DNA from 3 places in the Variovorax sp. UC122_21 genome. Region 2 is predicted to be linked to each of the others. Evidence: predicted binding sites of a transcription regulator. Region 2 holds the regulator's gene; each other region holds the start of a gene.
What was found. Region 2 encodes sigma-54, which starts transcription at its own class of promoters, with help from an activator protein. Its sites were predicted from a motif close to TGGCANGNAANCTGCTTT; they were not measured.
Positions count from the first base shown of each region.

Region 1: ACHMXE_RS06860 (BMP family protein) is a predicted target of sigma-54. The motif match lies at 1,832-1,849, and genes of this name have one in related genera.
Region 3: atzF (allophanate hydrolase) is a predicted target of sigma-54. The motif match lies at 1,480-1,497, and genes of this name have one in related genera.

Region 1 is NZ_CP172003.1:1,344,400-1,347,667, reverse strand. It holds gene ACHMXE_RS06865 (ABC transporter ATP-binding protein) at 1-790, opposite strand, end outside; gene ACHMXE_RS06860 (BMP family protein) at 790-1,773, opposite strand; gene ACHMXE_RS06855 (cysteine hydrolase) at 1,951-2,748, shown strand; gene ACHMXE_RS06850 (amidase) at 2,748-3,268, shown strand, end outside.
Region 2 is NZ_CP172004.1:5,810,846-5,814,113, reverse strand. It holds gene lptA (lipopolysaccharide transport periplasmic protein LptA) at 1-28, shown strand, start outside; gene lptB (LPS export ABC transporter ATP-binding protein) at 25-819, shown strand; gene ACHMXE_RS40080 (RNA polymerase factor sigma-54) at 850-2,439, shown strand; partial or broken gene ACHMXE_RS40075 (phospholipase D family protein) at 2,450-3,268, shown strand, end outside.
Region 3 is NZ_CP172004.1:6,202,165-6,205,432, reverse strand. It holds gene ACHMXE_RS41980 (AmpG family muropeptide MFS transporter) at 1-355, opposite strand, end outside; gene ACHMXE_RS41975 (M48 family metallopeptidase) at 444-1,298, shown strand; gene atzF (allophanate hydrolase) at 1,529-3,250, shown strand.

The sequences.
Region 1 (3,268 bases), on a different replicon from region 2:
GCAGGTCGCGCTGGATCATCGCGCGCACCAGCGCGTCGATATCCTGTGCGGGCGCGTCCGAGCGCGCCACCACTCGGCCGCCGCGCAGGACGGTCGCACGCCGCGCAACGCGCTGGATCTCGGCCAGCTTGTGGGTGACCAGCACCACGCCGCAGCCCTGCTGCGCCACGCGCGTACACACCGAGAGCAATGCCTCGATCTCCTGCGGCAGCAACACGGCGGTGGGTTCGTCGAGCACCAGCAGGCGCGGCTCGCGCACCAGGCACTTCACGATTTCCACGCGCTGGCGCTCGCCCACCGACAGGTCCTGCACCTTCGCATGCGGATCGAGCGCGAGCCCGTAGCGCTCCCGCATCGCGGCGATACGCGCCGCGCCGGCCTTGCGGTCTAGCACGCCGCGCATCTGGCCGAGCAGCAGGTTGTCGAGCACCGTCATGTCGGGCACGAGGCTGAAATGCTGGTGGACCATCGCGATGCCGTGAGAAAGGGCATCCGCCGGCGAGCGCGGGCGAAACGCCTCGCCGGCCAGCGTCATCTGGCCCGCGTCCGCGGCGTGCACGCCGAAGACGAGATTGCACAGCGTGGACTTGCCGGCGCCGTTCTCGCCCAGCAGGCAGTGGACCTCGCCGGGATGGAGCGCCAGCGAGACGTCCTGCAGCGCCTGCAGCGCGCCGAAGCGCTTGGACAGCCCCTCCAGCTTCAGCAGCGGCGCGGCGGCCGGCGTTGCGGCGAACCCCGGGCCGCCGTCGCCGATGCCCTCACCGAGGCCGATGGCGTGGCGCTCGCGCATCAGCCCTCCAGCACCTTGATCTTGCCGGACAGGATGTCCTTCTTGATCTGCTCGAGCTTGGCCTTCTGTTCGTCGGTCGCCCCGCAGATGACCATGTCCGATGCGTTCGGCCCCATGACCAGTCCGAAGGGCTTGTAGCCGGCCTTCCAGGTACCGCCGACGGCCTCCTTGATGGCGTACTGCACCTGATAGCCGACGCCGGTGATGCTGTAGGCGGGATAGAGCGGATCGGTGCCGCAGCGGTTGGTGTAGCTGCCGATGATCTTCGTGCCCTTCTCCTTGGCCGCCTGCTCCATGCCGCGCAGGCCGAGGTTCAGGATGTGATAGTGCACGTCGGCGCCCTGCGCGATGGCCGCCAGCGTGGCTTCCTTGGCCTTGGCCACGTTGTCGAAGTCGCCGGTGTAGTTCTCGAAGTACTTGATGCCGGGCTTGATGTACTTGGCGCCGTTGCCGAACTCCTTGCCGGCGTTGACGATGGAAGGGATCTCCATGCCGCCCACGTAGCTCACGGCCCCGTTCTTCGAGAGCATCGCGGCGGCGGCGCCCGCGACGAAGGCGATCTCGGCCTGCTTCACGTCGTAGCCGGCCACGTTGGCCGTCTCCTCGGCCTTGTTGCCGCCGACGATCGAAAAGTGCGTCTTGGGGAAGCGCTTGGCCACCTTGAGCACGGCGGCCTGCGTCTGGCCGCCGACGCCGATCACGAGCGCGTTCTTGCTGGCCAGGTTGGTCAGCGCCTGCTCCATGTCGGCGTAGTTGATGTTCTCGATCATCTGCACCTTGATCCTGGCGCCGTACTCCTTCTGCGCGGCCACAAGGCCGTCGTAGCCGGACTCCATCCATCCCTTGTCCGACTTGGACCCGGGAATGAGGATGCCGACCGCGATCGGATCGGCGGCCGAGGCCGGCAGGCTCAGCACGAGGGCGGTGAAGGCGCTGACGCCTGCGAGGACGGCGGCGCGGCGGGAGGGAGACGGAATCTGCATGGCATGCCTTTCGCTAGTTGGAGGGTTAAGTAACTAATCAATTACTTACCGACAACGCATCGCAATAACAGTGCCAATGAATTCGCCGACTTTCTGCCGCATATCGGTGCGGCGACCGCAACGAATGCACCAGCCTGCGGCGATGCGCCCTTCGCCCGCACACCACCGGAGCCTTTGATGAAACGCCACCCCTATCTTCCCGATGCCCGGCCCGACGGCGCCCTGGGCCTGGGCCAGCAGTACTACTGGGTCGCCAGCGAGCGCGAGGTCGATATGTCCGTGGAGCCGCCCGCGCCGCTGCGCGCCCGGGTGCAGGCGCAGCCGCAGAACGTGGTGCTCGACCTGCGCCGCACGGCCATCGTCATCATCGACCTGCAGAACGACTTCTGCACCGAGGGCGGATGGGTCGACCACATCGGCGGCAACTATGCGGCGGACCGCACGCCGATCGCCCCGCTGCAGAAGCTGCTGCCCGGGCTGCGCCACGCCGGCGTGCCGGTCGTCTGGGTCAACTCGGGCAACCGCCCGGACCTGGCCAACATGCCGCCCAACCAGATCCATCTGTACAAGAACAGCGGCACGGGCGTCGGCCTGGGCGACCCGCTGCCCGGCGGCAAGGGCCACGTGCTGCAGAAGGACTCGTGGGCCGCGGCCATCGTGGACGAGCTCGCACCGCACGAAGGCGACTTTCTGGTCGACAAGCACCGCATCAGCGGCTTCTGGGACACGCCGCTGGACAGCATCCTGCGCAACCTCGGGGTGCGCAGCATCCTCTTCGCGGGCTGCAACACCGACCAGTGCGTGCTGCACACGCTCACCGACGCCAACTTCCTGGGCTACGGCTGCGTGATGCTGAGCGACTGCTGCGCCACGAGCTCGCCGGACTTCTGCACCGAGGCGACGATCTGGAACGTCAAGAAGTGCTTCGGCTTCGTGACCGACTCGGCCGCCGTGCTCGCGGCGCTGCCCGCCTGATGCACACGGAGACCGCGCACGGCTCGGGCGGCTGGATGCCCGGCCCCCGCTGCGAGCGGCCCGCCACCGGCGTCGGCGCGCTGAACGGGGTGCGCCTGGGCGTGAAGGACCTCATCGACATCGCAGGTGCCGTCACCGGCGGCGGCAACCCGGACTGGGCCACCAGCCACGTGCCGGCCGTGCACGACGCGCCCTGCGTGGCCGCACTGCGTGGCGCAGGCGCGCGGGTCGTCGGCAAGACGATCAGCGACGAACTCGCCTTCAGCCTGGAGGGCGAGAACGCCCACTACGGCGCGCCGCGCCATCCGAGCGACCCCGATCGGCTGCCGGGGGGGTCGTCCAGCGGCAGCGCCGCCGCGGTCGCATGGGCGGAGGTCGACCTGGCGCTGGGCACCGACACGGGCGGCTCGGTGCGCGTACCGGCGGCGTTCTGCGGGGTCGCCGCGATGCGGCCCACGCACGGCCGGATCCCGCTCGACGGGGTCCTGCCCTTCGCACCGAGCTACGACACGGTGGGGTG
Region 2 (3,268 bases):
CAGCGGCGAAGCGGAAGAACGCAAGTGATCGAAGCCGCCGGAACCCAGGAAGCCAACGGCGTGCCGGGCAGCCGCCTCGTCGCGCGCGGCCTGCAGAAGAGCTATGGCAGCCGCAAGGTGGTCAAGGACGTCTCGCTCGACGTGCAGAAGGGCGAAGTCGTCGGACTGCTCGGGCCCAACGGCGCCGGCAAGACCACCTCGTTCTACATGATCGTCGGGCTGGTGCGCGCCGATGCGGGCGAGATCTCCATCGACGGCGAGCCGATCGCCCACATGCCGATCCACCGCCGCGCGCGCATGGGCCTGAGCTACCTGCCGCAGGAGGCCTCGATCTTCCGCAAGCTCACGGTCGAGGAGAACGTGCGCGCGGTGCTCGAGCTGCAGCGCGAACCCGATGCCAACGGCCGGCTGCAGGCGCTGTCGAAGCCGCGCATGGAAGAGCGCCTGTCGGAGCTGCTGGCCGACCTGCGCGTCGACCACCTGCGCGATTCGCCCGCGCTCGCGCTGTCGGGCGGCGAACGCCGCCGCGTCGAGATCGCGCGCGCGCTGGCCACCCAGCCGCGCTTCATCCTGCTCGACGAACCCTTCGCCGGCATCGACCCGATCGCGGTGATCGAGATCCAGCGCATCATCAGTTTCCTGAAGGAGCGCGGCATCGGCGTGCTCATCACCGACCACAACGTGCGCGAGACGCTGGGCATCTGCGATCACGCTTTCATCATCAGCGACGGCCATGTGCTGGCACAGGGCACGCCCTCGGAGATCGTCGACAACGCCGAAGTGCGCCGGGTCTACCTGGGCGAGCACTTCCGGATGTGATGAAGCTCGCGCCAGTCATTTGCTGAGGGCATGAAACAAGGCTTGTCGCTGCGCGTTTCGCAGCATCTCGCGCTGACACCTCAGCTGCAGCAGTCGATCCGGCTGCTGCAGCTCTCCACGCTCGAACTGAGCCAGGAGGTCGAGCAGATGCTCGACGAGAACCCCTTCCTCGAGCGCACCGCCGAGGAAGCCGCGCGCGAGGAATTCGGCCTCGACGCCGCCGACACGCCGGCGCCGCGCGAGGACACCGAGCGCGAGGCCGAGAGCGACTACGCGAGCGCCGCGCCCTCGACCTCGACCACGTCCACCGAGACCGCCTCGTCGTCCGAGGCCGAGCCGGCCCTCGACTCGCCCGAGCGCGAGCCCGACTGGGAAGGCGACGGCACCGTCGACATGGCGCCCGACGACAGCGAATGGGGCAGCGACGCGCCCGCGCGCAACAACAGCAGCACCGGCGACGACGAGCGCGCCGATGCCACCGAGCTCGCGCGCAGCCAGGAATCGCTGCAGTCCTTCCTGCACCGCCAGGCGCTGAGCCTGCGGCTCAACGAGAACGACAGCGCCGCGCTGCGCTTTTTGATCGAGTCGCTCAACGACGACGGCTACCTCGAGGATTCGCTGCCTGCGCTGGCCTCGGGCCTCGCGGGCGACGACAACGACCAGTTCGACGAACTGGTGCACCACTTCCAGGTCGCGCTGGGCCTGCTGCAGAGCCTGGAGCCCGCGGGCGTGGGCGCGCGCGACCTCGGCGAATGCCTCGCGATCCAGCTGCGCGCGCTGGCCGACGAGGACGAGACCGAGGACGAGGAGCTGGTGCGCAAGACCGCGCTGGCCATCTGCAAGCAGCCGATGGAGCTGCTCGCGCGGCGCGATTTCAAGCGCCTGGCCACGCTCACGCGAACCAACGAGGAGCTGGTGCGCTCGGCGCTGCAGATCATCGCGCGCCTGGAGCCCAAGCCCGGCCGCCGCTTCGTCGACGTCGAGCGCAACATCGTCATTCCCGACGTGATCGTGACCAAGACCGGCCGCGGCACCAATGTGAAGTTCCGCGTCATGCTCAACCCCGAGGTGATGCCGCGGCTGCGCGTGCACGACATCTACGCCGGCGCGCTCAAGTCGCACAAGGGCGAGGGCAGCCAGGCGCTGTCGCAGCGGCTGCAGGAGGCGCGCTGGTTCATCAAGAACATCCAGCAGCGCTTCGACACCATCCTGCGCGTGAGCAACGCCATCGTCGAGCGGCAGAAGAGCTACTTCGTGCACGGCGAGCTCGCGATGCGCCCGCTGGTGCTGCGCGAGATCGCCGACGAGCTCGGACTGCACGAATCCACCATCTCGCGCGTGACCACCGCCAAGTACATGTCCACGCCCTTCGGCACGGTCGAGCTCAAGTACTTCTTCGGCTCGGCGCTGGGCACCGAGACCGGCGGCAATGCCTCGAGCACCGCGGTGCGCGCGCTGATCAAGCAGTTCGTCGGTTCGGAGAGCGTGAAGAAGCCGCTGTCGGACAGCCAGATCTCCGAGATGCTCAAGGAGCAGGGCATCGAGTGCGCGCGCCGCACGGTGGCCAAGTACCGCGAGGCGCTGCGCATCGCGCCCGCCAACCTGCGCAAGGCCCTGTAGAAAGCCGCCGATGGCCCGACGCCTGCTGTCGCGCTGTGGGCTCTGGATGTTCGCCCTCGCGGCCACGCTGCTGGCCGCCGGCTGCGCGAGCTTGCCCGACCAGGCCCCGCGCGCGCCCACCCAGGCCATCGCCGTGTCGAAGGACACCGCGCTCGGCCGCATCGCGCTGGCCGCGCAGCCCGATCCCGACCTCAGCGGCTTTCGCCTCATGCCCGGCGGCGACTTCGCCTTCGACACCCGCATCCAGCTCGCGCGCCGCGCCCAGCGCACGCTCGACGTCCAGTACTACCAGATTGAGAACGACGAGACCGGCCGCTACCTGCTGCGCACCCTGCGCGACGCCGCGCAGCGCGGCGTGCGGGTGCGCGGTGCTGATGGACGACCTCTACACCTCGGGCGAGGACGAGCTGCTGCGCGGCTTCGCGGCCACGCCCAACGTCGAGCTGCGCCTGTTCAACCCCTTCCCGGCCGGCCGCGGCAGCCTGCTCGCGCGCTTCGGTGCCTCGCTGTTCGACTTCAACCGCGTCAACCGGCGCATGCACAACAAGCTGTTCATCGCCGATGGCGCGATGGCGGTGGCGGGCGGGCGCAACATCGGCAACCAGTACTTCCGGCGCACCGCGGGCGAGAACTTCATCGACCTCGACACCTTCGTGACCGGCGCGCTGATCCCGCGCCTGGGCAGCCTGTTCGACCAGTACTGGAACAGCCCCTACGTGCGGCCCGTCGAGTCGGTGGTGGCGAGCGCGCTGCCTGCCGAAGAACTGCGGCGCCGCTTCGAGGCCGCCACCGGCCCCGACACCACGCCGCCGCCGCCGAAGCCCGCGCC
Region 3 (3,268 bases), 390 kb from region 2:
CCGCCATGCCGACCAGCCCCGCGATCACCATCCCCTGCGCCAGCAGCAGCCAGCCGCGCCGGCGCCCGAGCAGGGTGGTCAGCGGCGGCAGCGGCAGCCGGTCGACCAGCGGCGCCCACACCCATTTGAAGCCGTAGGCCAGGCCGACCCAGCTCAGGTAGCCGATGGTGGCGCGGTCGATGCCGGCCTCGCGCAGCCGGAAGCTCAGCGTGCCCAGCACCAGCAGCAGCGGCAGGCCGGCCGAGAAGCCCAGCGCCAGCATGCGCAAGGTGGCGGGTTCGAGGTAGACCTTCAGGGCGTCGCGCCAGGGCGGCGAACCGGCGGCGGTGGATTCGGCGGGCGGGACGGAAGACATGTGGGGCGATTGTCCATGAGCGCCGCGCCTGCCGGCCGCCGGGTCATCCACCAAGACGTCTTCATTTGTTCCTATCATCCGGCCCCATATGTGCACACGCTGCGATCGCTTTGCCCCGGTTCCCTCCCATGCCTCGGCCTGGCAGCCGCGGCGCGCCTTCCTGCTGGCCGCGGCCGGCGCGGTGCTGAGCGGGCCGGCGCTCGCGCAGGTCGACGTCGGCAATGCCTCGGTGGCGCGCAACCTGGTGCCGGCCGACCGCATCGAGGCCGCGGGCGGCCAGCAGTACGGCGAACTGCTGCAGCAAGCGCGCGCCAAGAACGCGCTCGCGGGCGACGGCAATCCGCAGCTGCAGCGGCTGCGCGCCATCGCCAACCGGCTGATCCCCTTCGCCACGCCCTGGAACAGCCGCGCGCGCCAATGGAAGTGGGAGGTCAACCTGATCGGCAGCAAGCAGATCAACGCCTTCTGCCTGCCGGGCGGCAAGATCGCCTTCTTCACCGGCATCCTCGAGCAGCTCAAGCTCACCGACGACGAGGTCGCGATGGTGATGGGCCACGAGATGGCCCATGCGCTGCGCGAGCATGCGCGCGCCCGCATGGCCAAGAGCGCGGGCACCGGCGCCGCGCTCTCGATCGGTGCGCAGCTGCTCGGCCTGGGGCAGGTCGGCGACCTCGCCGCGCGCGCGGGCACCCAGCTGCTCACGCTCAAGTTCAGCCGCGGCGACGAGACCGAGGCCGACCTCGTCGGCCTGGAACTCGCGGCGCGCGCCGGCTACGACCCGAAGGCCTCGGTGTCGCTGTGGAACAAGATGGCCACGGCCTCGAAGAACCAGGGCGGGCTGAGCTTTCTCTCGACCCACCCGAGCGGGCCGGACCGGATCGCCAAGCTGCAGGCGAATCTGCCGAAGGTGGAGAACCTGTACCGGGACGCCAAGAAGAGCTGAGGTCTTCCTCCTTCCCCCTCTGGGGGAAGGCCGGGATGGGGGCTCCGGGCGGTGGATGCGGTCTGCGCTGTTGAAAGGCCCGGTGCCCCCACCCCAACCCTCCCCCAGCGGGGGAGGGAGCACATACATAGATAGCTGACCGACCGACGCCGCAGGCGCGTCGGCAGCGGCCCGCGCGCGCTGGCACGCCGCTTGCATCTCGACTTGTACACAAGTTTGGATGCCTGATCATGGTGCATGACGAGAAAGACCCGGCCGCCGCGGCGTGGATCCTGCGTTTCGCGCAGCCGCTGACGCGCGAGAACGACGAGACGCGGGAAGCCACGCCCGCTTCCACCGCCGCCCCCGCCCCGCTCGCGGGCCTGCGCTTCGCCGTCAAGGACAACATCGACGTCGCCGGCGTCCCCACCACCGCCGCCTGCCCGGCCTTCGATCGCCTGCCGGCCGTCCATGCGGCCGTGGTGCAGCGGCTGCTCGATGCCGGTGCGTCGCTGCTCGGCAAGACCAACCTCGACCAGTTCGCCTGCGGCCTCAACGGCACGCGCTCGCCCTATGGCGAGGTCGGCAATGCCTTCGATGCGCGCTATGTCTCGGGCGGCTCGAGTTCGGGCTCGGCCCGCGTGGTCGCCACCGGCGAGGCCGACTTCGCGCTCGGCACCGACACGGCCGGTTCGGGCCGCGTGCCCGCGGGCCTCAACAACATCGTCGGCCTCAAGCCCTCGCGCGGGTTGCTGAGCACCGTCGGCGTGGTGCCGGCCGCGCAGAGCGTCGACTGCGTCTCGATCTTCGCGCGCACGGTCGCGCTCGCGGTCGAGGTGCTGCAGGCCGCGCTCGGCTTCGATGCGCGCGATCCCTATTCGCGCGACATCGCGCTCGATGCCAGGCCCTTCCCCGCCGCCTTCCGCTTCGGCGTGCCCGACCGCCTCGCCTTCTTCGGCGACACGCTCGCCGAGGCCGCCTTCGCCGATGCGCGCCGGCGCCTCGAGGCCCTGGGCGGCACGGCCGTCACCGTGCCCTTCGCGCCGCTGGCCGAGGCCGCCGCGCTGCTCTACGACAGCGCGCTGGTGGCCGAGCGCTATGCCGCGGTGCGCGCCTTCTTCGACCGCCACGAGGCCGAGGTCGTCGAGCCGGTGCGCGGCATCCTCGCGCAGGGCCGCGGCTACAACGCGGCCGACGTGTTCGAGGCCCAGACCCGGCTGCGCGCGCTCGCGCAGCAGGCCGAGCCGATGTGGCGCGACATCGACGTGCTGCTGGTGCCCACCGCGCCCACGCACTACACGCGCGACGCGATGCGCGCCGACCCGGTGGCGCTCAACCGCAACCTCGGCGCCTACACCAACTTCGTCAACCTGCTCGACTACGCCGCGCTCTCGGTGCCCAGCAGCCTGCGGCCCGATGGCCTGCCCTTCGGCATCACGCTGATCGGCCGCTGCGGCAGCGATCTCGCGCTGGCCGAACTGGGCCAGCGCTACCACCATGCCACCGGCCTCGCGCAGGGCGCGACCGGCGAGCCGCTGCCCGCGCCGCGGCCGATCCCTGGCCTCGCACCAGTGCCGGCCGCGACGCTGCCGATCGCGGTGGTCGGCGCGCACCTCAGTGGCATGCCGCTCAACGGCCAGCTCACCGAGCGCGGCGCCGTGCTGCGCGAGGCCATCCAGACCGCGCCGCGCTACCGCCTGTACGCACTGCCCGGCACCGTGCCGCCCAAGCCCGGCCTGCAGCGCAGCGCCGAGGGCGGCGCCGCGATCGCGCTCGAGGTGTGGGACCTGCCGCTGGCCGAGGTCGGCGGCTTCCTCGCGCTGATCCCCGCGCCGCTGGGCCTGGGCAGCGTCGAGCTGGCCGACGGCCGCTGGGTGCACGGCTTCATCTGCGAGGGCCATGCGCTGGCCGGCGCCGAAGAGGTCACGCGCCATGGCGGCTGGCGCGCCTACCTCGCGAGCCGCACCGCCTGAATCCCTGTTGTCTTCGAA